Regions from separate parts of the Streptomyces sp. NPDC006655 genome, predicted to be linked through region 1. Evidence: riboswitches for the same ligand, from Rfam matches in the RefSeq annotation. Region 1 holds a riboswitch; each other region holds the start of a gene.
What was found. A riboswitch is a leader RNA that binds a small molecule or an ion and turns the genes downstream of it on or off. The one in region 1 is predicted to bind S-adenosylmethionine.

Region 1 (7,583 bases):
GTCCCGACGCGTGTGGCTCGTACCCTACGGCCTGGTGGCTGCCCGACGCCGCCCTGTCCACGGCGGCGAGGCGATCTGCGTGGTTGCGTCCCGTTACGCCATGCTCTATGTCCATGATCGGCAACTGGAACACGACGGCCGCCCGGACCCTGCGGGGCCTGCGGGGGACGTCCGCACCCATGACGTACGCCCTGATCGCCGTGTGCTGCCTGGTCTTCGTCCTCGGGCCCGCCTCCGGCCTCACCACCTCCTACGGCACCGGGGCGGCCCTGGCGACGGCGCAGCGGGCGTATTTCCGGGGCTGGGGGGTGGTTCCGGCCGATCTGTTCGACGGTCCGGCCGGCGAGCTGCTCACCCCGGCCACGGCGCTGTTCATCCACGGCAGCTGGGTGCACCTGCTCGGCAACATGCTCTTCCTCTTCGTCTTCGGGGCGATGACCGAGGAACGGATGGGCCGGGTGGAGTTCACCCTCTTCTACCTCGGCTGCGGCTACCTCGCGCTGCTCGGCTACGCGGTGGCCAACGCCACGTCCCAGCAGTCCCTGGTGGGGGCGTCCGGGGCGATCTCGGCGGTCCTCGGGGCATTCCTCTACCTGTTCCCCAGCGCCCGCGTGACCAGTCTCCTGCCGTTCCTCTTCTTCCTGCCGCTGCGGTTCCCGGCCTGGGTGGTGCTGCCGTTCTGGGCGGCCCTGCAGTGGCTGGCCCTGGACCGGGCCCCCTCCGGTCCCGGCGTGGCCTACCTCGCCCACCTGGTCGGCTTCGGCCTCGGCTTCGGCTACGCCTGGGTGAGGTATGGCCGTACGACTAGAGTGAGATCAGCCCCAGCTCCGGCTCCCGAGGGAGAGAACCAGCCGTGATCACCGCGATCGTCCTCATCAAGACCAGCGTGGACCGGATCCCCGAGATCGCGGAACAGATCGCCGCGCTGGAGAGCGTCAGCGAGGTCTTCTCCGTCACCGGTACGTACGACCTGATCGCCATGGTCCGGGTGCACCAGCACGAGGACCTGGCCGAGGTCATCCCGGGCCGGATCAGCAGGATCCAGGGCGTGGAGGCCACGGACACGCACGTCGCGTTCCGCACGTACTCCCAGCACGACCTGGAGGCGGCGTTCGCGATCGGCCTGGACAGCTAACAGGCGCCGTCGGCCGCAACGCGCCCCGCAAGGGGCGCTGGGGGTGCCCCCGGCCGAAGGCTGGGGGAGGAACTGCGCGACAAGCCCCCACCGGCCGGTAGCCGGGCACGAAGCATCGTGGTCCCCTGCGGGTCCGCCATGGCTGAGCGCGCAGTTCCCCGCGCCCCTTACGGGGCGCTGATCACACCGCCGGGACGCAGCGGCCGTTCTCCGTGCGGTACGTCCACCTGGCGCCGTCGGCCACCAGTTCCCGCACCGCGTTCACGAACCGCTCCACGTGCTCGTCCGGGGTGCCCGCGCCGAAGCTCACCCGGATCGCGTTCAGCGACTTCTCGCCCGGTGCCGCCTCCGGTGCCCCGCACTCGCCCTGGGTCTGCGGGTCGGACCCCAGCAGGGTCCTGACCAGGGGGTGGGCGCAGAAGAGGCCGTCGCGGACGCCGATGCCGTACTCGGCGGAGAGGGCGGCGGCGAAGTGGGAGCTGTTCCAGCCCTCCACCACGAAGCTGATCACACCGACGCGCGGGGCGTCGTCGCCGAACAGGGAGAGCACCTTGACCTCGGGGATCTCGGCGAGGCCCGCGCGGACCCCGGCGATCAGCTGCTGTTCGCGGGCGACCAGGGTGTCCCAGCCCGCCTCGGTCAGCGCCTTGCAGGCGGAGGCGATGGAGTAGGCGCCGATCACGTTGGGCGACCCGGCCTCGTGCCGCGCGGCGCTCTCGTGCCACTCCACGGCCACTCCCCCGTCCTCGCGCCGGGTGACCTTGCGGCTGGCGCCGCCGCCCGCGAGGTACGGCTCGGCGGCCCGCAGCCAGTCGGCGCGGCCGGCCAGGACACCGGAGCCGAAGGGGGCGTACAGCTTGTGGCCGGAGAAGGCGACCCAGTCGACGTCGAGGTCGCGGACGGAGACCCGGTGGTGCGGGACGAGCTGGGCGGCGTCCAGGACGATCCGGGCGCCGTGCGCGTGGGCGGCGGCGGCCAGCTCGCGCACCGGCCACAGTTCGCCGGTGACGTTGGAGGCGCCGGTGACGCAGACCAGGGCCGGACCGTGCGGGTCGCGGTCGGCGAGGGCCCGCTCCAGGGTGGCCACGGCCTGCCGCGGGGTGCGGGGGGCGTCGAGGTAGCTGACCCGGGCGTCCTGCCAGGGCAGCAGCGAGGCGTGGTGCTCGGTCTCGAAGACGAAGACCTGGCAGTCGGCGGGGAGGGCGCGGGCCAGGAGGTTCAGGGAGTCCGTGGTCGAGCGGGTGAAGACCAGCTGGTCGTCGGGGCGGCAGTCGAGGAACTCGGCGACGGTCTTCCGGGCGTTCTCGAAGAGGTCCGTGGACAGCTGGGAGAGGTATCCGGCGCCGCGGTGGACGCTGCCGTAGTACGGCGCGTACGCCGCCACGTCGTCCCAGACCCGCTGGAGGGCGGGGGCGCTGGCCGCGTAGTCGAGAGCGGCGTAGCCGACCTCGCCGCCGGTGACGAGCGGGACGGTGACGTCCCGGCCCAGAACGGGCAGCGGGGCACAAACGGTACGGGTGGAGGCGGCGGTGGAGACAGACATGGCGAACTCCCGTGAGCGCAGCTGGAATCCACCGTGCGAGCGGACGCGCTCGAGCAACGGCGGGAAAGGAAAAGGAGGGTTGCGGGGGATGCGGAGGCGGGGCTCTGCGGCCCTATCGCATTCGCTTGCTCACGGAAGACTCCTCGACGACCAGGACCCCTGGTGTACGAGGGGTCCGCGCTTGCCGTAGACCTCGCTGCCTACGGCCTGGTCTTCACCCGGGGCACCCCGCCACGGACGGAGGGTTGCCGGACAGTCGGCCGGGGCCTCATGACTGTCACTCATGACCTGGGAAGAAACCTAGGTGAACTGATCGCGGACGCGCAACTCCTGTCCGGATGACGGGACGGGCACGAGGCCGGTTCGGCACCGCCGACAAGGCAGTGCCTGGTTGCACGCCGTTGCGGCGGGAAGCAAAGAGCGCTGACGCTCGGGATTCTTTCCGCCGCAACGGCGATCAGCGGCGGCCGGCGCGGTCCGGCGGTGCCGTACCGTGCCCCAGCCCCGGAGCCGTGCCCCTACTTGTGCGTCGCCGCCGCCCAGCGCTCCAGTGCTCGCTTGGCTGCGCCCGAGTCGATGGACTCGGCCGCCCTGGTCATGCCGGCCCGCAGTTGCTCGGCCAGTGTGCCGGGGCCCGGGTCCAGGGCCACCAGCGCCGCCGCCGAGTTGAGCAGCACCGCGTCCCGCACCGGGCCCGTCTCCCCGTCCAGGAGCCTGCGGGCGACCGCCGCGTTGTACGAGGAGTCGCCGCCCCGCAGCGCCTCCACGGGGACCAGGTCGATGCCGACGTCACGGGGGTCGAACGTCTCCTCCGTGACCTTGCCGTCGCGGACGGTCCAGACCCGGGACGTGGCGGTCGTCGTCAGCTCGTCGAGGCCGTCGTCGCCGCGGAACACCAGGGAGGAGTTGCCGCGCTCCGCGAAGACGCCCGCGACCACGGGGGCCATGCGGGGGTCCGCGACGCCGACCGCCTGGGCCCGGACCCGCGCCGGGTTGGTCAGCGGGCCGAGGATGTTGAAGACCGTGCGGATGCCCAGCTGGCCGCGGGCGGCGCCCGCGTACCGCAGCGCCGGGTGGAACCTGACGGCGAAGCAGAAGGTGATGCCGGCCTCCTCGGCCACCTCGGCGACCCGCTGCGGGGTCAGGTCGAGGTTGACGCCCAGCTTCTCCAGGACGTCCGAGGCACCGGAGGCGGACGAGGCCGCCCGGTTGCCGTGCTTGACGACCTTCGCGCCGGTGCCGGCCACCACCAGCGCGGACATCGTGGAGATGTTCACCGTCTTGGCGCCGTCGCCGCCGGTCCCGACGATGTCGACGGTGCGGCCCGGCACCTCGATGACGTTGGCGTGCTCGTACATCGTGCGGACGAGCCCGTTGATCTCGTCGACCGTCTCGCCCTTGGCCCGCAGGGCGACCACGAAGCCCGCGATCTGGGCGTCGGTGGCCTGGCCGCGCATGATCTGGTCCATCGCCCAGGCCGTCGCGTCGGCGCTCTGGTCCTGGCCGTACAGCAGTGCGTTCAGCACCCCGGGCCAGGAACGGCCCGCCGCGGTGTCGCCTCCAGCGGGGGTCACAGCGCTCATAAGGCCGCTCCTGAGTGTCGTACCGGCGGAAAGACGGTTTCTGGACTCACCCTATCCAGCCGCGGGCACCGCGAAGGGCCCCCGTCCGGTGTACGGACGGGGGCCCTTCGACCGTGGCGTGGCGACGCCGTCGATCAGTGGTGGCCGTGGCCGCTCGTGATCTCCTTGTACTCCTCGACGCTCGGCTTCGGGATCTGGTTGTCCTCGCCGTAGTAGGCGTTGCTCAGCTTGGCGCGGAGCTTCTCGGACCCCTTGATCTTGCGCTCGACACCGTTCTCGTCCACCGCCGGGCCGACCTGGGCCGGCTCGTACTGGTGGTGGGCGGTGAGGGTGTGCAGCTGCTCCTGCGAGAGCGGCTCGTGGACCTCGATGAACTCACCGTGCGGGAGCCGCTTGATGATGCCGGTCTCGCGACCGTGCAGCACCTTGTCGCGGTCCCGGCGCTGGAGGCCGAGGCAGATCCGCTTGGTGACGATGAACGCGATCACCGGTCCGGCGAAGAAGAAGATCCGGACGAACCAGGTGACGTCGTTGATCGACAGGTGGAAGTGGGTGGCGATCAGGTCGTTGCCACCACCGATCAGACCGACCATGTAGACCGTGACCCAGGCGACACCGAAACCGGTGCGGGTCGGGGCGTTGCGCGGGCGGTCCAGGATGTGGTGCTCGCTCTTGTCGCCGGTGATCCAGGACTCCAGGAACGGGTAGACCGCGATCGCCGCGAGGACCAGACCGAACAGGACCAGCGGGATGAAGACGCCCAGGACCAGGGTGTGGCCCCAGAGGTTGATCTCCCAGCCGGGCATGTAGCGGATCAGACCCTCGGCGAAGCCCATGTACCAGTCGGGCTGGGCGCCGGTGGACACCTGGTCCGGGCGGTAGGGGCCCATGGCCCAGATCGGGTTGATCTGGGTGGTCGCCGCGATGACCGCGATGACACCGAAGACCAGGAAGAAGAAGCCTCCGGCCTTGGCCATGTAGACCGGCAGCAGCGGCATGCCGACGACGTTCTTCTCGCTCTTTCCGGGACCCGCGAACTGCGTGTGCTTGTGGTAGAAGACCAGGATCAGGTGGCCCACCATCAGGCCGAGCATGATGCCCGGCAGCAGCAGGATGTGGATCGAGTAGAACCGGGCGACGAAGTCGTGGCCGGGGAACTCGCCGCCGAAGAGGAAGAACGAGATGTACGAGCCGACGATCGGCATCGACAGGATCGCGCCCTCGGTGAAGCGGACACCGGTGCCGGAGAGCAGGTCGTCCGGGAGCGAGTAACCGGTGAAGCCGGTGAACATGCCGAGGACGAACAGCAGGAAGCCGAACAGCCAGTTGATCTCACGCGGCTTGCGGAACGCGCCGGTGAAGAACACGCGCATCATGTGCACGAACATGCCGGCGAGGAAGATCAGCGCGGCCCAGTGGTGGATCTGCCGGATGAGCAGACCACCGCGCACGTCGAAGGAGATGTGCAGGGTCGAGTTGAACGCCTCGGACATCAGCTGGCCCTGGAGCGGGACGTAGCTGCCGTGGTACTCCACCTCGTTCATCGACGGGTGGAAGAACAGCGTCAGGTACACACCCGTCAGGATGATGATGATGAAGCTGTACATGCACACTTCGCCCAACATGAACGACCAGTGGTCGGGGAAGATCTTGCGCATGTTGGACTTGGCGAGGGAGTAGATCCCGAGCCGTCCGTCGGCCCAGTCGGCGACGCGCTCGCCGGCCGGTGCCTTCCCGCGGGCGCGGGACTCTGAGTTTTCTGAAGTGCTCATCCGCGCTCCCAGAATGCAGGACCGACGGGCTCCTCGAAGTCGCCGAGCGCCTGGAGGTAGCCCTCCTCGCTCACACCGATGCGCAGCTGCGGCAGGGCGTGACCGGCCGGGCCGAAGATCACTCGGGCACCGTCGGAGAGGTCGAAGGTGGACTGGTGGCACGGGCAGAGCACGTGGTGGGTCTGCTGCTCGTACAGCGAGATCGGGCAACCGACGTGGGTGCAGATCTTCGAGTAGGCGACGATTCCCTCGTGCGACCACTCGAGCTCGCGCTTGTCCTTGATGTTGTCCGGCTGCAGCCGGATGATCATCAGGGCCGCCTTCGCCATGACGTTCTGGAAGTCCTCCTGGTCCTCCTCGACGCCCTCGGGCTTGGCGAAGGTCAGCGAGCCGACGGCGACGTCGGAGGGACGCAGCGGCTCGTTGGTGTTCATGTTGACGAGCAGCTTGCCCTTCGACCACGCCGTGTGCCGCAGCGAGGTGCCGGGCAGCGGGCCGAGGTCGCGCAGCAGCACGACACCGGAGAGCGGGACCAGGGTCAGCGCGCCGAACATCGTGTTGCGGATCAGCTTGCGCCGGCCGAGCGCCGACTCCTTGGCGCCCTGCCGGAAGTCCTCGTGGACCTTGGCACGGACCTCGGGGGAGGCCTCGATCGCGTGGCGCTCGTCGGCGACCTCCACGTCGGACATCAGGGTGCGGGCCCAGTGGACCGCGCCCGCGCCGATGCAGAACAGCGCCGTACCGAGGGTCATGCCCAGCGCGAAGTTCAGCGCGCTGATGTGACCGAGCGGGAAGACGAAGATCGACTTGTCGTGCGGGATCGTCACGTACGAGGCGATGAAGCCGACGGTGGCCAGCATCGAGATCGTGAACAGCAGGGCCACGACGCGCTCGGACCGCTTGGCGGCCCGCTCGTCGATGTCCTGGATCCGGTGCTCGTGGGGCGGCAGACCCGGGTCCGCGAACGGATCCTTCTCGTCCGCCACGCTCACGGCGCCGTGCGCGTGGTCCTGCTCAGCGGGCAGGTTCTCTTCTGGAATGTCTTGGCTACTCATGACTTCTTGGCCTTTGCGGTCCGAGCGGCGACCCAGACGGCGACCGCGATCAGGGCACCGAGACCGAAGATCCACGCGAACAGACCCTCGCTGACCGGCCCGAGGCCGCCCAGGTTGAGACCGCCGGGGTTCTCCGTGTCGGGGCTGTTGACCGCGTCGATGTACGCGATGATGTCCTTCTTGTTCTTCTCCGTCAGCGTGGTGTCGGGGAAGGACGGCATGTTCTGCGGGCCCGTCTGCATGGCCTCGTAGATGTGCTTCGGGGCTACGCCCTCGAGGTTCGGGGCGAACTTGCCCTTCGTCAGCGCGCCACCCGCGCCCACGAAGTTGTGGCACTGCGCGCAGTTGGTGCGGAAGAGCTCACCACCCTTGGCGATGTCGGCACCGTCCGAGCCGTACTGCTCCGAGGTGGGGACCTCGGGGCCGGCACCCAGCGAGGCGACGTACGCCGCGAGCTGGTCGATCTGCGCCTGGGTGTAGATGTTCTTCTTCTTG
Region 2 (7,583 bases), on a different contig from region 1:
CGTTGAACCATTTGACGGTGCCCTGAGCCATGCCTAACTCCCCTATTACTGGCCCTTGCACAGATCCACACTTCGCGGATCCGGGTCAGACCTCACCCCCCATTGGTTGGGGGCGTGCGCCGGAACGCGTCGACCGCGGCTGAATGTATCTGTCCAACTGCCGTCTGCAACAGGTCAATCGGACGAGAATTCTGGGTGGGAAGGGTCCGGAATGTAGCGAGAATTCGGTCGAATTCAGGGCAAGTCGGGCCCCATAAAAGCCACGAAAGCCGCATATGACCCGCACACTTTGGCTACTTCTTGGCAGGCCCGCGGTATCCAATAACAGGGCCCGCGCCCCGGTGATCGGGACCGTGTTCCCCAACTGTACCGCGCTCAACCACACAGAATTGCCCCCTCCGCTTCTCTCGCGGAGGGGGCAATCCCATTCACAACCGGTGATGCCTGTTACCGAAGGTAATGTTCGGTCATTCGGCCATCAGGTCAGGCGGGCCGGGGGGCTCAGCCGCCGGCGACGGCCGGGATGATGGAGACGCCGGCGCCGTCCGGCGTGACCGTCTCCAGACCCTGCTCGAATCGCACGTCGTCGTCATTGACGTACACATTGACGAACCGGCGCAGCTTGCCCTGGTCGTCGAGGACGCGGGCGGCGATCCCGGTGTGGTTCTTCTCCAGGTCGGCGATGACCTCGCCGAGGTTGGCGCCTTCCGCGGCGACCTCGGCCCGGCCGCCGGTGTAGGTACGCAGGATGGTGGGGATGCGAACGGTGACGCTCACTGTCTAGACCTCCGGTCCGGGCAACGCCCTGGTTTTCTGCGGTCGGCTCAGGCGAGCCCGGCCTCGTGGAAAGACTCGAGATTCGGGCGGATGGTCGCGGTGAGTCCCGTACCCGCCACCGCGTCCAGCGTCTTCAGTCCGTCACCCGTGTTGAGGACGACGATCGACTTCGCCGGATCGATGAGCCCGTTCTCGATGAGCTTCCGGGTGACGCCGACCGTCACCCCGCCCGCGGTCTCGGCGAAGATGCCCTCGGTCCGCGCGAGCAGCTTGATGGCGTCGACGACCTGCTCGTCGTCGACGTCCTCCACCGCGCCGCCGGTGCGCCGGGCGATGTCGAGGACGTACGGGCCGTCGGCCGGGTTGCCGATGGCGAGGGACTTGGCGATGGTGTTCGGCTTCTGCGGCCGCACCACGTCGTGCCCCGCCTTGTACGCGGTCGACACCGGCGAGCAGCCCTCCGCCTGCGCACCGAAGATCTTGTACGGCTTGTCCTCGACGAGTCCGAGCTTGATCAGCTCCTGCAACCCCTTGTCGATCTTCGTGAGCTGGGAGCCGGAGGCGATCGGGACGACCAGCTGGTCCGGGAGCCGCCAGCCGAGCTGCTCGCAGATCTCGTACGCGAGCGTCTTGGAGCCCTCGGCGTAGTACGGCCGCAGGTTGACGTTGACGAAGCCCCAGCCCTCGCCGGCCGGGTCGCCGATCAGCTCGGAGCAGAAGCGGTTCACGTCGTCGTAGTTGCCCTCGATGCCGACGAGCTCGCCGCCGTAGATCGCGGCCATGACGACCTTGCCCTGCTCCAGGTCGTGCGGGATGAACACGCAGGAGCGGAAGCCGGCCCGGGCCGCGGCGGCCCCGACGGCGCCGGCCAGGTTGCCGGTGGAGGAGCAGGAGAGCGTGGTGTAGCCGAAGGCACGGGCGGCCTCGACGGCCTGGGCGACGACGCGGTCCTTGAAGGAGTGCGTCGGGTTGCCCGAGTCGTCCTTCACGTACAGCCCGCCGGTGACGCCGAGCTCCTTGGCCAGGTTGTCGGCCTGGACGAGCTTGGTCCAGCCCGGGTTGATGTTCGGCTTGGTCGCCACGTCCGCGGGGACCGGCAGCAGCGGCGCGTAGCGCCAGATGTTCGCGGGTCCCGCCTCGATCCGCTTGCGGAGCTCCTCGGTGTCGTAGCCCGAGAAGTCGTACGCGATCTCCAGCGGGCCGAAACACTCCTCGCAGGCGAACACCGGGCCGAGCGGCACGCGGTGGCCGCACTCCCGGCAGGACAGCGCGGTGGCGGGGCCGAGGTCTACGGTCTCCGGGGAATCGGTTGCAACAGTCTGCGCAGCCATGTGAGGCGAGGCCCTTTCTCCTCATCTTCCTCACGACGCATCTCGCCGTGAGACGGATTTGGCACCTTCCCTAGCCGGGAGCCTCGCTGTGAACACGAGACCGACTGGAGGGTTGCCGGGGCTTCATCGGGCCGTTTCCCTCTGCCCCTCTGGATGAGCTGTATTCGGTTGTCAACGCACGGTGACCCCAGGACATGCGATGGTCACCCGCGTTGTTCAAGACTGTAACCGAAGGCCAGGACAGTTGAGATAGTCGTCCGTACCGCGAGATGGATCACACCCCGCAGTGTGACCGTGACAGTGAGGAGCCGCTGACTGTGCTGGAAGAAGTCGAGCGCTGGCTGGCCACCCGCTCCTGGTCCGTGACCGACCGTCCGCTGCACCGGATACTCGCCGCCAAGCAGCGCACCGGTCAGTCCGTCTCCGTCGTGCTGCCCGCGCTCAACGAGGAGGAGACGGTCGGCGACATCGTCGCGGTCATCCGTCACGACCTGATGCGGCAGGTGCCGCTGGTCGACGAGATCGTGGTCGTCGACTCCGGGTCCACCGACCGCACGGCGGCGGTGGCCGCGGCGGCGGGCGCCCGGGTCGTCCACCGGGACACGATTCTCCCCCGCATCCCCGCCGTCCCCGGCAAGGGCGAGGTCCTGTGGCGCTCCCTGCTCGTCACCGGCGGGGACGTCGTCTGCTTCGTCGACGCCGACCTGAAGGACTTCTCCTCCGACTTCGTCACCGGCATCGTCGGCCCGCTGCTGACCGACCCGGACGTGCACCTGGTCAAGGCGATGTACGACCGCCCGCTCGCCGGCGCCACGGGCCAGGGCGGCCGGGTCACCGAGCTGATGGCCCGCCCCCTGCTGAACATGCACTGGCCGCAGCTGGCCGGGTTCGTGCAGCCGCTCGGCGGCGAGTACGCGGCCCGCCGCACCCTGCTGGAACAGCTCCCCTTCCCGGTCGGCTACGGCGTGGAGCTGGGCATGCTGGTGGACGCCCTGCACCTGGTCGGCCTGGACGCGCTCGCCCAGGTGGACGTCGGGGTGCGCAAGCACCGCCACCAGGACGGCCAGGCCCTCGGCCGGATGTCCGCCGCGATCTACCGCACGGCGCAGCTGCGGCTGGCCCGCGGCCATCTGATCCGCCCGTCCCTGACCCAGTTCGAACGCGGCGAGGACGGCTTCGAGCCCCGCACCTACTCCGTGGACACGGAGGAACGCCCGCCGATGGTGGAGATCGCGGAGTACGCCGACCGCCGGGTGGCCTGACCTGGTACACGTTCGCCCGTCGTGGCGTGACCGTACGTTTGAGCGTTTACAAGCCGGGCTAGGTTGAGGCGTATGGCTTCCCCCATGGCTTACACCGGCAGTGCAGAGGTGCTGGTCGCGTCGAACCGCGGCCCGGTTTCGTACGAGTTCCGTCCGGACGACGCGGACGGCGCGCTCCGTGCCAAACGGGGCGGCGGCGGGCTGGTCTCGGGGCTCTCGGCGATCGGGCCGGACGCGAACGCGGTGTGGGTGTGCGCCGCGCTGAGCGACGGTGACCGCGAGGCGGTCCGGCGGGCCGGGGGCGGCCCGCTGCCGGCGGCGGACACCGGGGGCCAGCGGGTCCGGATGCTCGACATCGATCCGGGCGTGTTCTCGGACGCGTACAACGGCATCGCCAACTCGGTGCTGTGGTTCGTCCACCACATGCTCTACCAGACCCCGCTGGAACCGGTCTTCGACGCGGAGTTCCGGCGCCAGTGGGAGTCGTACCGGGCCTACAACCACGCGTTCGCCGAGGCGCTGGCCGAGGAGGCGGGCGACGGCGCGGTGGTGGTCATCCAGGACTACCACCTGGCGCTCGCGCCCCGGATGCTGCGACAGCTGCGGCCCGACCTGCGGATCGGCCACTTCTCGCACACCCCGTGGGCGCCGCCGGACTACTTCCGGCTGCTCCCCGACGACATCGCGGCGGAGCTGCTGAGCGGGATCCTCGGCGCCGACCACGCCGCGTTCCTGACCCGCCGCTGGGCCGACGCGTTCGTGGCCTGCTGTCACACGGTGCTGGGCCCGGGGATCCCCTCCTCGTCGGACACCCGGATCGGGGTGCACGGCCTGGGCGCCGACGCCGACTTCCTGCGCGAGCGCGCCCACCAGCGGGACGTGGACGAGCGGATGGCGGCCCTCCGGGAGGAGATCGGGGAGGGCCGCAAGACCATCGTCCGGGTCGACCGCACCGAGCTGTCGAAGAACATCGTGCGCGGGCTGCTCGCCTACCGGCAGCTGCTCGACGACCGTCCCGAGTGGCGGGAGCGGGTGGTGCACGTCGCGTTCGCCTACCCCTCGCGGCAGGACCTCGCCGTGTACCGGGACTACACGGCCGAGGTGCAGCGGGTCGCGGACGAGATCAACTCCGCGTACGGGACGGCGGGCTGGACGCCGGTGGTGCTGCACGTCAAGGACGACTTCGCGCGCTCGCTGGCGGCGTACCGGCTGGCCGACGTGGCCCTGGTGAACCCCATCCGGGACGGCATGAACCTGGTCGCGAAGGAGATCCCGGTGGTGTCGGACGAGGGGTGCGCGCTGGTGCTCTCGCGGGAGGCGGGGGCGTACGAGGAGCTGGGCGAGGACGCGGTGGTGGTGAATCCCTACGACATCGGGGGGACCGCTGCCGCCTTGCAGGAGGCGTTGACGATGCGGGCGGAGGAGCGGGCGGAGCGGTGCAAGCGGCTGGCTGCCGCGGCGACCGCGTTGCCTCCTGCGGCTTGGTTCCTTGAGCAGTTGGGGGCGTTGGGCGGGTAGTTCGTCGGGTGCGGGTCTGTGGGGGCTGGTCGCGCAGTTCCTCCCCCAGCCTTCGGCCGGGGGGACCCCCAGCGCCCCTTACGGGGCGCTCAACTGAGCCAAGTCGTTCAGTAGCCGTACGACGCCCTCCGGGCCGTTCACCACCAGGTCTGCTCGGTCGGCTAGGTCGGTCACCTCCTCGCTGCCGCTGCACACCAGGAGGCCCGGGACGCCCTCCTCGCGGAGTTTCTGCACCGCGGCGAAGGCCGGGATGTCGCCCAGGTCGTCGCCCGCGTAGAGGACCGCGCCCGCGCCGATCTCCTTCGCGAACTCGCGGAGCGCCACCCCCTTGTCCATGCCCGGGGGGCGGAGTTCCAGGACCAGGCGGCCCGGTTCGACGATCAGGGCGTGCCGGGTGGCCAGGTCGGTGAGGGGGGCGCGGAGGGCTTCGAAGGTGGCCTGGGGATCGTCGGCCCGGCGGGTGTGGACGGCCACCGCGAACCCCTTCTCCTCGATCCAGGTGCCGTGCGCGGCGCCGACGCGGTCGAGGAGGGCGGGGAGTTCGGCGCGGACGGCCGCGATGCCGGGGTGCGGGGGCGGGGCGGTGAGTTCGCCGGTGGCCGCGTCCCAGCGTTCGGCGCCGTAGTGGCCGAGGACGACCAGGTGCTCCAGACCGGGGATGTCGGCGAAGCCGCCGTGGCGGACGGCGACCTCGGCCGGGCGGCCGGTGATCACGGCGACGGCGGCCACCTTCGGCGCGAGGGCCGACAGGGCCGCCGCGGCGTCCGGGTGGGCCCGCGCCTGCTGGGGGTCGGCGACGATCGGCGCGAGCGTCCCGTCGAAGTCGAGCCCGACGAGGGCGGTGCGGGGCCGCGCGAGCAGCGCTTCGAGTCCCTCGCGACCGGCGGGGGTGCGTGGCGTCGGGAGGGGTTCCGTGGCGTGGGGGTCCGTGCTGTGGTTGCCCATACGGCTGACAGTATCCGAGCGTCCTCGTTTCAAGCGTCCCGAAGATCCCCTGTGACCGTCAGCGCTCCCCGCGCCGCGTCTCCCGCACTCTGCGCAGCCGGTTCACCGTCACCGGGTCGTGGGCCAGTGCCCGCTCGTCGTCGAGGAGGGCGTTGAGGAGCTGGTAGTAGCGCACCGGCGCCAGATCCAGCTCCTCCCGTATCGCCCGCTCCTTCGCGCCGGGGCTGGGGAAGCCCCGGCGTTCCAGGGCGAGGATCGTCAGCTCGCGTGCGCCCAGTTCTTGCCGGTCCATGCCGAGAACCGTACGCGCTCAGCCGGTCGTGGCCGTCGTACGGCTGTCCGCGAGGGCCGCCTCGGCCTGGATCTGCGTGAGCACGCTGGTCGGGTTGCCGGACGGGCTGACCGCCGTGCCGATCTGCTTCTTGATGTCGGCGCTGACGGCCGCCCAGGACGTCTTGCCCGCCGGGTACAGCTGGGAGGTCGGCAGCTGCTCCAGGAAGGGGCGCAGCTGCTTGTCCTGGGCCTGGCCGGAGTCGGCCATCGTCTGGGACGCGGACGTGGTGACGGGCAGCAGACCGTACTCGCGGGAGAAGTCGAGGACGTTCTTCTCGCTGTAGACGTAGTTCAGGAAGTCGCCGGCCTGCTTGGCGTGGCCGTTCTGCTTGAACGCCGCCATCCAGTCGGTGACGCCCATGGAGGAGGTGGGGGTGGTCTGGCCGGCGCGGGCCGGCATGGCGACCGTGCCGAACTTCACGCCCTTCTTCTCGGCCTGCTTGATCAGGGTGGGGTGGCCGTTGAGCATGCCGACCTGGCCGTCGGCGAACGCGGCGAACGCGGTCGCGCGGTTCAGTTTGCCGGGGGCGGTCGGGCCGGTCAGCCCCTTGCCGACCAGTTCGTCCTTGAGCCAGGTGAGGGTGTCGATGTTCTGCGAGGAGTCGATCGTGTACGTGCCGGTGTCGTCGGTGTAGCCGCTGCCCCCGCTGAGCAGCCACTGCATGGTCTCCGCCTGCGCCTCCTCGGGGCCCAGCGGCAGCGCGTACGGGTACTTCACGCCGTGTGCCTTGAGCGCCTCGGCGTCGGCCGCCAGTTCCGTCCAGGTGGTGGGCGGGGTGAGGCCGGCTTCGGAGAAGAGCGTCTTGTTGTAGAAGAGGACGCGCGTGGACGCGGCGAAGGGGATGCCGTACTGCGCGTGGTTCCACTGGCCCGCCTCGGCGAGCTGGGACGGGAAGTCGGCCTGTACCGGGATGGAGAGCAGGTCACCGGCCTCGTACAGCTTGCCGGCCGCCGCGTAGTCGGCGTACGCGCCGATCTGGGCCAGGTCGGGGGCCTTGTCGGCGGCGACCATGTCCTTGACCTTGCGGTCGACGTCGTTCCACGAGTAGACGGTGACGTCGATCTTCACGCCGGAGTGCGTGGCCTCGTACGCCGCCGCCAGCTTGTCCCAGTACTTCTGGGAGCTGTTGGCGGCGGAGTCCCCGTAGTCGGCGGCGACGAGTCTGAGGGTGACCTCCGAGGATCCGGTCGTCCCACAGCCACCGAGAACCGCCGTCATGCCCAGAGCGGACACCACCGCGGTCATTCCTGCCTTACGCCGCCGCACCTGTACTACCTCGATCTAACTGTCTCGCCGTTCAACATGTGGACCCATAAGGTCTACACCACGTAAGTGGACTAGACCTCTTGCGGGTCGGCGGGTCACACTGTCCCCGTGAGACATGTCATCGCCCTGGACGTGGGCGGCACCGGAATG
Region 3 (7,583 bases), on a different contig from region 1:
AGCGCCTGCCGCACCCTGGCGTCCTTCAGCAGGGGGCCGGCGTTGTTGAGACCCAGGCCGAACACCACCCCGGGGTTGGCCCGGCGGGCGAGCGTGACCTGGCCGCCCCTGAGCGCTGCCTCGTTGGCCCTGCCGACGCTGCTGATCGCGTCGACCTGCCCGGACTGGAGGCTGCCGGCGCGTACGCCGGCCTCCGGCACCACCTTGAAGACCAGCTTGTCCAGGTAGGCCTCGCCCTTCTTGGCCCACAGGCTGGATCCCCAGGCGTACCCGGTCCGTCTGGCCAGGGTGATCGACTGGTTCTGCACATAGCCCTTCAGCACGAACGGCCCGGATCCCACCACCCCGTCACTGCACTTCTGCTGCGGGGTCCGGTGCACGCTCGCCGACGACTCGATGCCCAGTGAGTGGGTCGAAGTCGCTTGCAGGAACTGTGCGTTGGGCTGTGCGAAGGTCACCTGCACGGTGAGCGGGTCGACCACGGAAGTGCTCTTGACACCGCTGAGGTAGCCCTGGGCCAGGGTGCCCAGGGCGCCGAGCTTCGGCACCGCGTCGAAGTTGTCCTTGACCACCTGCGCGGTCAGCTTCGACCCGTCGCTGAAGGTGACGCCCGAGCGGAGGTGGAACGTGAACCGGGTGGCGTCGGAGTTGATGTCCCAGCTCTTGGCCAGCCACGGCACGATCCTGCCGGTCTTCGGGTCCTGGTCGGTCAGCGAGTCCACGATCTGACGGACCGAGTAGATGGTGTCGTTGCTGCCGACCTGCTGCGGATCCACGCAGCCGGAGTCGGAACCCACCGCGAAGGTCAGGGTGCCGCCGGACTTCGGCCGGCTGCTCGCGCCGCCGGAACCGCCGTCGCCCGAACCGCAGGCGGTCAGCAGCACGCTGGTGGTCAGCAGGGCGGCCAGCGGCGCCCAACGGGATGATCTGAATACCGGAAGTGCGGTCACGGAGGGTTTTCTCCTACTCGTGTCACCAGGCACCGGGTGCCGGGTGTCGGGAGCGCGGCACGCCGTGCAGGGACGTGCGACCCGGCCGGTCGGCACCGGCGGGGGGAAGCGCTGAACAGACGGTGGTCAGGGAGACGCCACCGGGCGCGGTGGCGGGAGAACGGGCAGCGGACTGTCACGCGGGGGCCGGGAGGCCGGTGCCTGACGGCGGTCCGGGTGCCGACCGGTGTGCCGACCGGTGGATGCCGCGCGAGGGGCCCGGCCGGCGATGTGGCCGGTCAGGGGGCTCGTCAGCGGCGGCTTGTCAGCGGACCGGGGGCGGGCTCGTCAGCGACAGCTGGTCGTGCGACAGAGGCAGCTGGTCGAGCGCTTGAGGTCGATGTGGCGTCGGCGGGAGAGCCGGGAGAACGGCATGGCACCGGCGCAGGAGGCGAGCGTCGCTTGGTCGCTGTGCATACCGGTCCCTCCCCGTCTCCGGCCCCGCCACCGGGGCCTCGCGCTTGCGGGGATCGTCGGTGATCCCGCCGGGCTTTCACCTGGAGCACCCCACCGCGCGGGAGGGTTGCCGGTCAGCGAGCCAGGGCTTGACGCTGACACTCAATGCCGATCGTGATGCTACGGAGCGGACTTGTCGAACGTCAATGCCACACAGGGACGTTCGGGTGCGCCAGGCCGGAGCGTCTCACCTGCCGGGACACGTCCATGGCCGGTGTCGAACACCGGCGGTGCCGTGCGGGGTACGGCCCCGGAGACCGGCGTGTCGTGCGGCGGGGTCGCCGCACGACCGGCCGTCCTGTCGGCCGTCCCACCGGGCGGCTCTTCCGTCCGGTTCAGGACCCGCCGCGTTCGCGGGGGATCCTCAGGCCCGCCTCGATGGGCACCGGCAGCCGGTTCTCGGCCGGCGGCAGCGGGCAGGTGGCCAGATCCGTGTAGGCGCAGGGCAGGTTCGCCGCGCGGTTGAAGTCCAGCAGGACCGTGCCGTCGGCGGTGGGCGGTTCCAGGGTCAGGGCCCGGTTGGCCGCGTAGGTGGTGACCCCGGAGGTGGCGTCGGTGAACAGGAGCATCAGCCGGCCCTCGCCGGGACCGGGGAACGCGGTGAGCGCCAGCGGCCGCCCGTCCAGTTCGAACTCGACCCGGCCCGGCGCGTCGTACACGTGCTCGAGGCCCGCCACCGCGGCGCCCACGGTGGTCGGCCGCGGCTCGTCGAAGGGCACGTAGCGGCCGGTCACGGCCCACCGCGGGTCGGGTGCGTAGGCGGGGGTGCCGGTGAAGGCGGTGCGCAGCGGCGCGTCCGGGTGCCGGGGCCGCACGATGTCGTTGCCGCCGCGCTTGGCGACCTCGATCACGGCGTCCTTCCAGACCGCGTCGACGCCACCGCGTTCGGGCAGCACGCCGAAGCGGTACTCGCCCCGCACCGGCGTTCCGCCGACGACCAGCTCCTCGCCCTCGTCGAGGGTGACGACCACCCCGTCCGGGCCGGTGCGCCAGGCGCCGGGCGCGTCGGGGAAGCGCTGCGGCCGGTCGTCCAGCCAGTGCAGGCCGGTGATCGCCAGAAAACCGTGCGGGGCGGCCAGCCGCGCCTCCTGGGCGCGGTACCAGTCCAGCCAGTCCTCGGTGAACGCCTGCAGGTCCGTCGTGGTGGCCTCGGTGGTCATGGGGTCTCCTTCGTGGGGCGGGTTCGTGGCGCGGGGCGGGATCGCGTCGGCGGCACTCAGCCGGCCCGTCGCTCGGGCGCGCAGCGGTGGGTGAGGGGTTCGCGCAGGCCGAGGTGGTCGCGCAGGGTGCTGCCGGTGTACTCGGTGCGGTAGACCCCGCGTTCCTGCAGGGCGGGCACGAGCAGGTCGACGATGTCGTCCAGGCCGTCGGGGACGAGGTACGGCGTGACGTTGAAGCCGTCGACCGCGCCGTGCCGCACGTAGTGGGCGAACTTGTCGGCCAGGCCGGACGGGGTGCCGACATGGCCGCGCTGCGGGCCGAGCTCGATGACGGCCTCGCGCAGCGACCAGCCGTGTGCCGCCGCCTTCGCCCGCCACTCGGCCACCACGGCCCGCGGGTCGGCGACACGCCGAGCCCCGAAGGAGCCGTCGTTCTCGGTGACCACCGGATCCTCCTCGGGCAGCGGCCCGTCGGCGTCGCGGCCGGACAGGTCGATGCCCCACAGCAGCCCGGCGATGCCCAGCGCCGTCGCGGGAGTGACCTGCTGCCGCCGGACCCAGCGCTTCTTCTCCTGGGCCTCCTCCTCGGTGGCGCCGATGATGATCTCGGTGCCGGGCAGGATCCGCAGGTCGTCGTCGGGCCGCCCGGCCACCCGCAACCGGCGCCTGATGTCCTCGGCGAAGGCCAGCGCGTCGTCGAAGTCGCCGCCGTGCGCGGAGAAGATGACGTCGGCGTTGCGGGCGGCGAAGTCGCGCCCCTCCCCGGAGTCGCCGGCCTGGAAGATCACCGGGTGGCCCTGGGCGCTGCGCGGCAGGGTCGGGGCGAGATCGACGTCGAACTGCGCGCCCTTGTGGCGCACGTGGTGGATCGTGCCGGGTGCCGACCAGGCGGTGGCGTTCGCCGAGCCGGCGACCGCGCCGTCCTCCCAGCCGTCCCACAGGGCCCGGGCCACGGCGAGGAACTCCTCGGCGCGCCGGTAGCGGTCGGCATGGTCGAGATAGCCGCCGCGGCGGAAGTTCGCGCCGGTCCAGGCGTTGTCCGTGGTCACCACGTTCCATCCGGCGCGGCCCTCGGAGAGCAGGTCGAGACCGGAGAGCCGGCGGGCGAGGTCGGCGGGCTCGTTGAAGGTGGAGTTGGAGGTGGAGACCAGGCCGATGCGGCGGGTGACGGCGGCCAGTGCCGCGAGCTGGGTGATGGCGTCCGGACGGCCGGCCACGTCGAGGTCGTGGATCCTGCCGTCGACCTCGCGCAGCCGCAGTCCCTCGCCGAGGAAGAACGCGTCGAACAAGCCCCGTTCGGCGGTCTGCGCGACCCGTCGGAAGGAGGCGGGGTCGATCTGCGAGCCGCTCTCGGGGGCGGACCAGATGGTCCAGTGGTTGACGCCCTGGAAGAACACGCCGAAGTGCAGTTGTGCGTGCGGCCTGGGGACGTCGAGGGGGTCGGTGCGGGTCATCGGGCTCCCTCCTGGACGGCCGTGGCCGCGAAACGGTTGGCGGGGCGCTCCAGGCCCAGGGTCGCGCGCAGGGACGTGCCGGGCAGCGGCCGGGCGACCAGCCGCCGTTCGGACAGGGCCGGCAGGACGAGCCGCGACAGGACGGGCAGATCCTCGTCCAGTACCAGCGGGTGCAGCCGTACGCCGTCGACGTGCCGACTCAAGTCGGCGAGAAGGGCGACCAGTCGCTCCACCGGGCCGATGTGCCGGAGCCTGCCGCGGTCGGTCCACGGCGCGTGCCGTCCGAGGTCGGCGACGCGCTCGCCGGCCGCGGCCCCCGGAGTGTCCAGCGCCACCTCCACCTCGGCGAAGACCCGCGGCGCACCGGCGGAAGCCGCGGCCGTCGCCACCGCCGGGAGGTCGCCGCCTCCGACGAGCGCGACGTCGAGCAGCCCGGCGGCCCCGTCGGCAGGGCTGCCCAGGACGACGAGCTGCCCCTGCGGAGGGCGCGGCACGATCGCCGGGCCCTTGACGGCGTAGGTCTCCCCGGTGAAGTCGATGTAGTGCAGCCGGTCGCGGTCGAGGTAGCGGCTCGTGGCCACGGAGCGGATGACCGCGTCGTCCTCCCACGAGTCCCACAGGGCGCGGACCACCTCGACCCCGTCCCGGGACTCCCGGGCCCACGCGTCGGCTTCGGCGACCAGGGGCCGCCCCCAGGCGCGCGCCGCCTCGGGGCGCTCCTCCTGGGCCACCACCCATCCGGCGCGTCCCGCGGAGACGTGGTCCAGGGACGCCAGCTGCCCGGAGACGTGGAAGGGTTCGGCGTAGGTGACCGGGACGACGGGGGCGACCCCGATGGTGCTCGTGGACGCCGCGGCGAAGGCCGCCCGCTCCACCGCGCCGATACGCCCCACCGGGTTCGGGGAGGTTCCGGGCGGCAGTACTCCGTCGTCGAGGGTGATCAGGGTGAACCCGGCGTTCTCGGCGGTGGTGGCGAGTGTGGCCACACGGCGCGGGGAGAGCAGCAGGTCGGGGGCGTGGGCGGCGCGGCGCCAGGCCGCGGGATGGGCGCCGTCGCCGTCGATCTCGACGGCGAGGTGCAGGGCGGGGCCGGACAAGGGGCGTTCCTTCCGGAAAGACACGGGAGCCCATGACCGCCGGGCCAGGACGGCTGCGGCCATGAGGAGAGGGCGGCGCGGGGAGACGAAAGGACGGCGGCGCGGGTCACGTCCGCGGGGCGCGCGGGGCCATGGCGACCGGACCGGTCAGGTCCGGCTCGCAGCATCGGGTGACGCGGGCCGGGCAGGGGTCAGCGGCGCGGAAGCGGACAGACGGCCGAGCAGGTGCGGCAGAAGTCCACATGCCGACGGGTGACCAGCCGCACGGCAGAACGCACACCCCTGGGTGCCGCTCCGAGTCCGCGCATCAGGGGCCTCCACCCGTCCGAAACAGATCGGTTCACCGTACGTCGGCCGCCCCGTCGGATGTCAAGAACACCTGGTACGGCCGCATCCGCCGAGCCGTCGTGCGGACGACCGGGGCGCGGTCGGGAAGGCCCCCCGGACGCCCGGGTGTGCCTGACCCCGCGCCCGCCCGTCGCGTCGGTCCGGGGCATGGCCGGGGGCGGTGGGGGTAAGTGCGTCCTAGCCGGACCAGGAACCGGTGCGGACGAAGCCGGACGACCGGGAGGGGCGCATGAGGGGAACCACGACCGTGCAGACCGCCGGGCGGAGGGCGGGTGTTCCGGAGATCGCGGCCCCTGCCGAGGTCGCACCGAAGGACGCGCGGGAGCTGTCGAAGGTCTTCTTCGACCGCCTGGCGCAGTTGGCGGAAGGCACTCCCGAATACCAGTACGCGCGCAACACGCTGATCGAGATGAACATGTCCCTGGTCCGGTTCGCGGCGGCCCGGTTCCGCAGCCGTGGGCCGGAGGAGATGGAGGACATCGTCCAGGTCGGCATGATCGGGCTGATCAAGGCCATCGACCGGTTCGAGCTGTCGCGGGAGGTGGAGTTCACGTCCTTCGCGATTCCCTACGTCGTCGGGGAGATCAAGCGGTTCTTCCGTGACACCTCGTGGGCCGTGCACGTCCCGCGCCGCCTCCAGGAGGCCCGCGTCCAACTGGCGCGCGCCGACGAGGAACTGCGCAGCCGGCTCGGCCGGGCGCCGACGACCGCGGAGCTCGCCGAGCTGATGAGCCTTCCCCAGGACGAGGTCGTCGAGGCCCGACTGGCCTCGAACGGCTACCGGTCGTCCTCCCTCGACGCGGCGATCAACGGCGACGAGGACGGCGAGTCCGCGCTGGCGGACTTCATAGGCGGCGAGGACGCCGCGCTCGGTCTGGTCGAGGACTTCCACGCCCTCGCCCCGCTGATCGCCGCGCTCGACGAACGTGACCGCAGGATCATCCACTGGCGCTTCGTCGAGGAACTCACCCAGGCCCAGATAGGCGAACGTCTCGGCGTCTCCCAGATGCACGTGTCCCGGCTGATCTCCCGGCTGCTCGGCCGCCTGCGCGAAGGGCTGCTGGCCGCCTCCTGACGTCGGCACCGGCCTCATGCGTTCCGCACGTCGGCTCCTCCGGCGGAGACGTTGGCCACAGGCAGAGACGGTGACTCGGGGGTACCCGAACGGGGGAGCCACGGGCCCGACTGTTGCCATTTGACAACTATGGGCGTGAGGCAACAAAGTAACCGAGTCGCATTGCGCGGGAAGGAACTGCGATGTTCTGGTGGGCGGAGGTCGCTCCGTGTGCTGGCCGCCCGAGCCCCGACGCGTCGGCGCGATCGGTGGCCTGGGGAGGCGTTCAGGCCGTCCGGCCCCCGGCACGCGGCTCGTCGCTGTGTATCTGCAACGCCGCCGTGTCGCAAAATGCCTCCAACCCCTCCAGCAGCGCGGTCCGCTTGGCGGCGGGCATCAGCTCCAGCACCGCCTGGAGTTCCTGCTCCCGGCGTGCGCGCAGGTCGTCGAGGAAGACGCGGCCCCGGTCGCTGAGATGCAGCCTCACCTCGCGCCGGTCGGCGGGGCTGACCACGCGCTCGACGAAGCCGGCGGCCACCAGCCGGTCGCAGAGCCGGCTGGTGGACGGAGGCGTGGAGGCGAGGGAGTCGGCGAGGGTGCGCAGATTGATGCCGTCCTGGTGCTCCAGCATCAGCAGCACGCGCATCTGGGACGGCGAGGCCGGCGCGGTCGAGGCCCGGCCCCACAGGACTTCCAGCAACTCCACTGCCGTCAAGGTCACGCGTGCTACCTCGACGGGCTCGGGGCGGGGGCGGAAGACAGTCACCGTCACACTCTCGCAGGCACCTGGGACGTCTTTCAGCCTACTAGGTGCTTGTTGCTGCAACAGATGGTTCGGACGACCCGACGTGACGCGGCACGTTCAGCCCTGCCGTGCGTGCGAGGCTCGTGTATGTCCGACGGAGGATAGGTGTATTTACGATCGTGAAGAGATTTGTGACCGCTGAACGCGCTCTGCGTACGGCGGCCCCCCACGAGCTGCTCGACGTCGTCCGCAGAGTGCTCGCACAGGAGTACGCGGCGAC
Region 4 (7,583 bases), on a different contig from region 1:
TTGCTCATGAGGGGGTGCGGTCCTTCCGGCTCAGGCGGTGGCGTCGGCGTAGCGGTTGGCGGGGCGGGCGAGCCCGAGCAGGCCGCGCAGGGTGTCGGCCTCGTAGGCGGTGCGGAAGCGGCCGCGGCGCTGGAGTTCGGGGACCAGGTCCTGGGTGATGCGCGGCAGGTCGTGGCCGAGGACGGCGGGCCGGAGCCGGAAGCCGCTGAGGCCCGCGGCGGCGAACTCCTCCAGGAGGTCAGCGAGTTCGGCCGCCGTACCGGTGAAGATCCGCGCGTCGCTGGTGTACGCGCCGCCGTCGAGGGCGTCGAGGCGGTCCTTGCGGGCCTCGGCCGCCGCCTGGTCGTCGTCGAGGAAGACCACGAGGTCGCCGAAGACGTGCACGGTGTCGCCGGCCCGGCCGGCGGCCTCCTGCTCGGCGCGGATCTCGGCGAGGACGGCGCGGGCGTCGGCGCTGTCGCGCGGGGTGACGTACCCGACGTCGGCCTGGCGGGCGATCAGCCGGTAGGGCACGGTCTGGTGGCCGAGGGCGGTGACCAGCGGCTGACCCTGGGGCGGGCGCGGGGTGATGGAGGGACCCTTGACGCTGAACTTCCCGCCCTCGAAGTCGATGTAGTGCAGCTTGTCCCGGTCGATGAAGCGGCCGGTGGCGGCGTCCCGGATCTCCGCGTCGTCCTCCCAGCTGTCCCAGAGCCTGCGCACCACCTCGACGTAGTCGGCCGCCTCGTCGAAGTGCTCGCTGAGCCGCTCCTGACCGGCCGGGGACCGCAGGTCCGCCAGGTCGATCGGCGGGAAGGTACGGCGGCCGAAGTGGTCCGCCTCGTGCGGGCGGGCGGAGATCTGCACCCGCAGCCCCGCGCGGCCGGTGCTGACGTAGTCCAGGGTGGCGATGGCCTTGGAGATGTGGAACGGCTCGGTGTGCGTGGCGATCACCGTCGGCACCAGGCCGATGTGCCGGCTGAGCGGCGCGATCCGGGAGGCGACGAGCACGGCGTCGAGGCGGCCGCGGACCTGGTCGGTGCGGCCGTCCGGCTCGCCGTAGTGCGAGGACTGCAGGCCCAGACCGTCCTCGATGGTGACGAAGTCGAGGAGACCGCGCTCGGCCTCGGCGACCAGGTCGGCCCAGTATCCGGCGGTGAACAGCTCTCGGGGGCGGGCGACCGGCTCGCGCCAGGAGGCGGGGTGCCAGCCGGTGCCGTCGAGGGCGACGGCGAGGTGCAGGTGGGAGGCGGGATTCGAGGACACAGTGGTGCCTTCCTGAGGTCCGTGAGAGGGCGCGCCGGACGGGAGGGGCGCGGCGGAGCAAAGTCAGGAGCAACAGAGCGCGCCGGCCACGCGCAGCAGGTCGATGTGCGGCCGGGCGTACAGGACGGTGCGGCGGCTGGGACTGGCGACACGTGTCATGTCCCGCACCTCCTCGTCCTGCTTCGCGTACATCTCGTCATGACTCACAACCGCCGGACGTCCGCGGATGTTCCCGGGCTGCGCACCAGCAGGGTGCGGCCGCGCAGGCGCTCGGTGAAGCCGATCGACTCGTAGAGCCGGATGGCGGTCGCGTTGTCGGGGGCCGCGTGCAGGAACGGGGTCTCGCCGCGCTCCCGGATGCCCGCGGCGACCGCGCGGACGAGGCGGGTGGCCAGGCCCCGGCCCCGGTGCTCCGGGTCGGTGCAGACGGCGCTGATCTCGGTCCAGCCGGGCAGCCGCAGCCTCTCCCCGGCCATGGCGATGAGCCGCCCCCGGTGCCGGATGCCGAGATAGCTGCCCATCTCTACGGTCCGGGTGCGGAACGGGCCGGGCTCGGTGCGCGCCACCAGGTCCAGCATCTCGGGCACGTCGGCGGGCCCGAGCCGTACCGCCTCCGGTGCGGGCTCGGCGCGCAGCGCGGTGTCCACGAACTGGACGCCCCGGCCGCCGCCGACCACCTCCCAGCCGGGCGGTGCCTGCTCGACCGGCTTGATCTTCACGGTCGTTCCGGGGCCGACGAGCGTGCGCAGGTCGGCCCAGGCGGCCGGGTCGGCGGCGTCGGCGAGGGCCGCGTAGGCGTAGACGTCGTCGGGGTAGCGGGCGGCAGCGCCGACCCTCTCGGCGAGGTGGGCGTGCGGGCCGGTGAGGGCGGACCAGACGGCGTTGTCGAGAGGGCCGGTGTCGGGTGCGAGGGGGGTTCCGCCTCCGCGGAAGTCGGTCTGGACGGTCACGGAGGCGGAATCCTTTCCCGGTAAGCCGGCGGGCGTGCTGGTGGTGCGGGCGGTCACGAGTTGTCGAGCGGCAGTCCGGGCGGGTTGACCTCGGACTTGGCCACGGCCTCGTTGGAGAGGTTGTAGGCCTTGAGCCACTGCGCGTACTGACCGTTCTTGATCAGGTAGTTGATGGCGTCCGCGAGGGGCTTGGCGAGGCCGCTGTCCTTCTTCGCGGTGGCCGCGATCAGGCCCTGGAGGCTGGCGCCGGCGCCGGAGAAGGTGCCCACGGTGCGGGTGGCGTTGGGCTTACCGGCGGTCTGCTTGTTGTGGTAGGCGAAGCCGGGGTTGGGGCCGAAGGAGGCGTCGATCTTTCCGCTGTCGAGCGCCAGGAAGGTGCTGTTGCTGTCCTGGAAGTGCTTGACGGTGACCTTCTTGCCCTCCTTGGCGAGCTTCGCCTGCCACTCCAGGAGGATCTTCTCCTGGTTGGTGCCGGAGCCGACGGCGATCGTCTTGCCGGCGAGGTTCTCGTAGTTGCCGTCGAAGTTCCAGGTGCTCTTCTTCGGCACGAGGAAGGCGAGGTTGTCCTGCCGGTAGGACGCGAACTCGTACTTCTTCTTGCGCTCCTCGGTGTCGGTGACGTTGGAGAAGGCCACGTCGACCTTGCCGCTGTCGATGCCGACGAAGAGGTTCTCCCAGGTGGAGTTCTGGACCTCGGACTTGAGTCCGAGGACCGCGGCGACCAGGCGGCCGAGGTCCGGCTCGGAGCCGGTCAGGGTCTTCTGGTCGCTGCCGGTGAAGGCCAGGGGCGGGAAGCCGGCGGGCAGGGCGCCGATGCCGATCTTCAGGGTGCCGCTCTTCCTGACGGCGGCGGGCAGTTCGGCGCTGAGGGACTTGACCTCGGAGACCTTGATGGCGGTCTGGGTGGCGGCGCCGTTGGAGACCTGCCCCACGACGACCTCGCCGGACTTGGCGTTGTCGGTGGTGGTGGCCGCGTCGCTGTCGCCCCCGCAGGCGGCGAGCCCGGTGGCGAGGGAGGCGACGGCGGTGGCCGCGGTGATGCCTCTGATCAGGCTGCGTCGGGTGAAGTGGGTAGACATGGCCGTTCCTTGTCGGTGCCGGTGATGAGGGTGAGGGCGTGGGGGGAGGTCTGTGGTGGGGCGGTTCAGAGGACCTTGCTGAGGAAGTCCCTGGTCCGCTCGTGCCGCGGCTCGTCGAGGACCTCGGAGGGCGGCCCCTGCTCGACGATCCTGCCGTCGTCGATGAAGACCACCCGGTCGGCGATCTCGCGGGCGAAGCCGATCTCGTGGGTGACGATGACGAGGGTGGTGCCGCTGGTGGCCAGGTCCTTGATGACGGAGAGGACCTCCCCGACCAGTTCGGGGTCGAGGGCGGAGGTGGGCTCGTCGAAGAGGATGACGCCGGGACGCAGGGCGAGGGCGCGGGCGATGGCGACGCGCTGCTGCTGGCCGCCGGACAGCTGCCGCGGGTAGGCGCCGACGCGTTCGCCGAGGCCGACGCGTTCGAGCAGTTCCTTGGCCAGCGCCTGGGCCTCGGGCTTGGTCAGTTTCCCGGTGGCGACGGGGGCGGCGGCCACGTTGTCCAGCACGGTCAGGTGCGGGAAGAGGTTGAAGTTCTGGAAGACGAAGCCGATCCGGCCGCGCTGGGCCAGGATGGCGCGCTCGCTCAGCTCCTTGAGTCGGTCGCCCTGCCGTTTCACCCCGATCAGCTCGTCGTTGATGCTGACGTAGCCGATCTCGGGCTTCTCCAGGTGGTTGATGACCCTGAGGAGCGTGGACTTGCCGGATCCGGACGGGCCGAGGATGACGGTGACCTCGCCGGGGCGGATGGTCAGGTCGACGCCGTCGAGGACGCGGTGGGCGCCGTACCACTTGTGGACGTCGTGGATCTCCAGGGCGGCGGGGGCCGTCTCCAGGGTGTCGGTGGTGGTCATACGGCGGCCTCCCGGCGGATGCGGGCGCGCAGGTCGGTGAGGCCGGCCCGCAGTTTCTGCAAGGGGGTCGGCGGCAGGGAGCGGGTGGCGCCCCGGGCGTAGTACCGCTCGACGTAGAACTGGATCACGGAGACGACGCTGGTGAGGATCAGGTACCAGACGGTGACCACCAGCAGCAGCGGCACGATGTCGCCGGGGTAGGTGGAGCCCATGCTCTGCGCGGTGCCGAAGAGGTCGAGCAGCGAGACGTAGAAGACCAGCGAGGTGCTCTTGATGAGGCCGATGAGCTGGTTGACGTAGTTCGGGATGATCGACCTGAGCGCCTGCGGGAAGACGATCCTCCGGAACTGGTAGCCCTTGGGCAGTCCGAGCGCGGCGGCCGCCTCGTGCTGGCCCTGGTCCACCGAGAGGATGCCGCCGCGGACCACCTCGGCCGCGTAGGCCGCCTCGTTGAGGCTGAGGCCGATGACGGCGATGGCCATGTCGGTGGCGAGCTTCGACTCGTCGAAGGAGAAGAAGGCCGGTCCGAAGGGGACGCCGACGCTCAACGTCTTGTACAGGGCGCTGAAGTTGTAGAGGAAGAGCAGGACGACGATGAGCGGTATGGAGCGCAGCGCCCACACGTAGGTCCAGCTGACCGCGCGCAGCACCGGGCTCTTCGAGAGCCGGGCCAGCGCGAGCAGGACGCCGCCGAGGAGGCCCAGCACCGCGCTGTAGGCGGTGACTTCGAGGGTGATGACCAGCCCGTCGAGGATGGTCGGCCGCAGGAACCAGTAGCCCCAGCGGTCCCACTGGTAGAAGGGGTTGGACACCAGTCCGTGGACGAACTGGGCGACCAGGACCAGGACGACGGCGGTGGCGATCCAGCGTCCTGGCCTGCGCAGTGGCAGAACGCGCTGTGCGGCGAGGGGTTTTGACGGTTCGTCGGCGGCGGACGGCGCCTCGGGGGCGAGGGTGGCGCCTGGGGGTTCACTCATGGCGGGCTCCGGCGGAGTCGGACACCCCGGATCCCACGGCCGGGCACGCGGCACCGGGCCGTGTTCGGGCACGGCACGGGCGCAGGGGGCGCGCGGGACACGGGGGCTGGGCGGACGGCGTCACACCGGACGGCCGGTGCTTTCGTCAGGAACGCTGAGGCGCGAAGCTGCGGGACTGGGCGGAAAGGCCTGGTCAGACCCGACAGCGGGCACAGCCCGGTGCGGTACACGCGCTACACAGGGCGCTGTTGACACGGAGCAGGTCGACGGCGCGGTCGGCGACGAGCGGGCTCGGGTACGGCTGTACGCAGCCCTGGGCGCGGCGCGGGGCCGTGCTGGAAGCTGCGTACATGTCCGTCACCTGTCACTTGGTGGCCCGTGGGCCGCGCGCTTACCGAACGTCGTCATTCGGTCGGGTCGTCACCTGGGGCACCCCACCGCGGTGCGAGGGTTGCCGGTCAGCTAGCCAGGGCTTGATGCTGACGCTCTTGACCGTTCTGGTCCGTAAGTTAGGCAGCCACCCGAACGAATGTCAACGCCTGTCCAGTTGGCGGGACGGTTCGGACCGCTCTCACCTGCGGGAAGCGTCCGCCGCATGCCCGGCCCAGTCCAGGATCTGGACGGCCGCGCCGGCGGCTTCCAGTCCCTGGCAACGGCCGTGGTGGCGACGGGCGATGCCGTCGAGGTCGAGGTGGGCGCCGAAGGCCGGGTGCGCGGCCAGCCGCCGGGCGTAGGCCCACAGCACCGGGTGGTCGGCGATGCGGTGCACGGCGGAGGCGTCCAGGTGGTTGCGGTGCACCGTGTCGAGCTGCACCAGGGTCACCCACAACTCGACGTCGGCTGCGGTCAGTCGACCGCCGACCAGGAACTCGACGCCCGTCAGCCGGTGTTCCAGCTCGCCCAGGGCGGCGAGCAGGGTCTCCAGCGCCCGCGGGTCGCCGCCCTCCCGCCCGGCGCGCTGCGCGGCCTGCTCGACGTCCTCGGTGCACAGCCGCTCGACGGCCTCGATCTCGGCCTCGGCACCGCACGGGTACAGGCGCGTGACACCGTCGCCGAAGTGGCGGTCGAGGTCGCGCAGGATGTCCCGGCTGTGGGTGGAGACGATCCGGCCCGACCAGTCGTCGCTCAGCACCGGCGCCAGGGCCGGCCCCGAGTAGCGGTGGGCGCTGGCCTCGTACAGCGGGCGCAGTACCGTGTGGCTGCCGTCGGGACCGTCCGGGACCGCGGGCAGGAAGGTGACCGGACAACAGCCGTCCAGGGCCAGCAGACTGTGGCCGACGGCGATGCGGAGGCCATCGGGACAGGCGGTGGCGAGGTGGAGCCGGTAGCGGCCCGGCACGGCGTAGTGACCGCTGCGCGCGTCCCGTCCGATGCGTCCCCGGAAGGCGGGGGCGGTGCGGACGGACGGCAGGGCGGTCAGCGGAGTGATGGACATGCGTCTCCCCGGGTACGGGCGCGCGGACGTACGCGCGGCGGAAGCGTTCATCGGGCGGTCAGGGCAACGGGCGGACGGCGGTGGTCGCGGCAAGGGGCCGGGCGGTCGGGGCGGGCTGCGGAGCGGGGGGTGGCGTCGGTCTGCGGAAGGCGGGGCGGAGCGGGCCGTGGAACGCGCGGGTGGGCCCGGTGCGGAGGGGGCGGGCGGTCGGACCCGGCCGTGGAAGGGGCGCCGTGCGGCTCGGGCCGCGGAGGGCGGCGCGGCGCGGTCAACCGGTGCCGCTGATGGCGCTGCACACCCGGAGCAGGTCGATGTGCAGCCGGGAGGTGAGCAGAGGGGAGACGAGCAGAGGGGTCGGCCAGGGCGTACGGCATTCCCGGCGCTCCCCGCCGGTGACCGTGCGCAGCCGATCCATCTTTCCCTACCTTTTCACTAGGATTCCCCTCTGGAGTGTCGATCGGCCTCCGCGCGGCGTCAAGAGGGCGTCCACGCCTGGGACACCGGCACCCCGGGACGCTCACTCGAATGGCACGCGCGAGTGGTCGGCTGCCGGAGCGGATGGTGGCGTGGAGGGACGAACCGCGTTCCCGAGGAGGCAGCCGCCATGACCCGTCCGTCCCGACCCGCGCGTATGCTCGCCGCGGCCCTGGCGGCGGGGTCCCTGCTCGCCGTCGCGGCCTGTTCGGGCGGGAGCGGCGACTCCGGAGCCGCGGCCGTCTCGCCCGCCGCCGAGCGCTCCGCCGCCTCACCGACGGCGACGGCCGCCCTCACCGGGCCCGGCGCGCAGGCGGCGTTGATCACACCGGCCGACATCGAGGACAACTGGCAGCTGGCCACGGACGCCGCGACCTGGCGCAACAGCATGCTGGTCGGCAAGGTCGACGTGGCCGGCTTCCTGACCGCGAAGACCGACGCCGCCGACTGCCAGCGGCTGCTCGACAGCCTCTACTCCGACAGCCTCCTCGGCCGTGCCACGGGCGCCTCCGGGCTGCGCGGCTTCACCTCGGAGACCGCCCGGATGCTGTACCAGGTCGGGGACTACG

Region 2: it holds a riboswitch for S-adenosylmethionine, as region 1 does, so the genes downstream of both, thrC (threonine synthase) here and AB0958_RS03045 (aminotransferase class V-fold PLP-dependent enzyme) in region 1, are expected to answer to the same signal.
Region 3: it holds a riboswitch for S-adenosylmethionine, as region 1 does, so the genes downstream of both, AB0958_RS40875 (putative leader peptide) here and AB0958_RS03045 (aminotransferase class V-fold PLP-dependent enzyme) in region 1, are expected to answer to the same signal.
Region 4: it holds a riboswitch for S-adenosylmethionine, as region 1 does, so the genes downstream of both, AB0958_RS10930 (amino acid ABC transporter permease) here and AB0958_RS03045 (aminotransferase class V-fold PLP-dependent enzyme) in region 1, are expected to answer to the same signal.

The regions. Positions count from the first base shown of each region.
Region 1 is NZ_JBEYJU010000003.1:201,910-209,492, forward strand. It holds gene AB0958_RS03035 (rhomboid family intramembrane serine protease) at 114-857, shown strand; gene AB0958_RS03040 (Lrp/AsnC ligand binding domain-containing protein) at 854-1,135, shown strand; gene AB0958_RS03045 (aminotransferase class V-fold PLP-dependent enzyme) at 1,317-2,678, opposite strand; SAM riboswitch class IV at 2,851-2,967, opposite strand; gene trpD (anthranilate phosphoribosyltransferase) at 3,197-4,261, opposite strand; gene AB0958_RS03055 (cytochrome bc complex cytochrome b subunit) at 4,396-6,033, opposite strand; gene AB0958_RS03060 (Rieske 2Fe-2S domain-containing protein) at 6,030-7,088, opposite strand; gene AB0958_RS03065 (cytochrome c) at 7,085-7,583, opposite strand, start outside.
Region 2 is NZ_JBEYJU010000073.1:20,943-28,525, reverse strand. It holds gene AB0958_RS32170 (cold-shock protein) at 1-31, opposite strand, end outside; gene AB0958_RS32165 (MoaD/ThiS family protein) at 502-777, opposite strand; gene thrC (threonine synthase) at 825-2,108, opposite strand; SAM riboswitch class I at 2,127-2,268, opposite strand; gene AB0958_RS32155 (glucosyl-3-phosphoglycerate synthase) at 2,426-3,370, shown strand; gene AB0958_RS32150 (trehalose-6-phosphate synthase) at 3,455-4,888, shown strand; gene otsB (trehalose-phosphatase) at 4,967-5,833, opposite strand; gene AB0958_RS32140 (DUF3263 domain-containing protein) at 5,892-6,125, opposite strand; gene AB0958_RS32135 (extracellular solute-binding protein) at 6,144-7,412, opposite strand; gene AB0958_RS32130 (ROK family protein) at 7,542-7,583, shown strand, end outside.
Region 3 is NZ_JBEYJU010000137.1:5,878-13,460, reverse strand. It holds gene AB0958_RS40880 (ABC transporter substrate-binding protein) at 1-950, opposite strand, end outside; gene AB0958_RS40875 (putative leader peptide) at 1,278-1,364, opposite strand; SAM riboswitch class IV at 1,442-1,555, opposite strand; gene AB0958_RS40870 (DUF1684 domain-containing protein) at 1,781-2,605, opposite strand; gene AB0958_RS40865 (NtaA/DmoA family FMN-dependent monooxygenase) at 2,662-4,059, opposite strand; gene AB0958_RS40860 (LLM class flavin-dependent oxidoreductase) at 4,056-5,156, opposite strand; gene AB0958_RS40855 (RNA polymerase sigma factor SigF) at 5,734-6,579, shown strand; gene AB0958_RS40850 (MarR family transcriptional regulator) at 6,845-7,279, opposite strand; gene AB0958_RS40845 (PP2C family protein-serine/threonine phosphatase) at 7,495-7,583, shown strand, end outside.
Region 4 is NZ_JBEYJU010000014.1:487-8,069, reverse strand. It holds gene AB0958_RS10960 (NtaA/DmoA family FMN-dependent monooxygenase) at 1-8, opposite strand, end outside; gene AB0958_RS10955 (LLM class flavin-dependent oxidoreductase) at 31-1,245, opposite strand; gene AB0958_RS10950 (putative leader peptide) at 1,309-1,404, opposite strand; gene AB0958_RS10945 (GNAT family N-acetyltransferase) at 1,449-2,195, opposite strand; gene AB0958_RS10940 (ABC transporter substrate-binding protein) at 2,249-3,274, opposite strand; gene AB0958_RS10935 (amino acid ABC transporter ATP-binding protein) at 3,340-4,128, opposite strand; gene AB0958_RS10930 (amino acid ABC transporter permease) at 4,125-5,105, opposite strand; SAM riboswitch class IV at 5,488-5,599, opposite strand; gene AB0958_RS10925 (glutathione S-transferase C-terminal domain-containing protein) at 5,677-6,540, opposite strand; gene AB0958_RS10920 (hypothetical protein) at 6,809-6,955, opposite strand; gene AB0958_RS10915 (hypothetical protein) at 7,145-7,583, shown strand, end outside.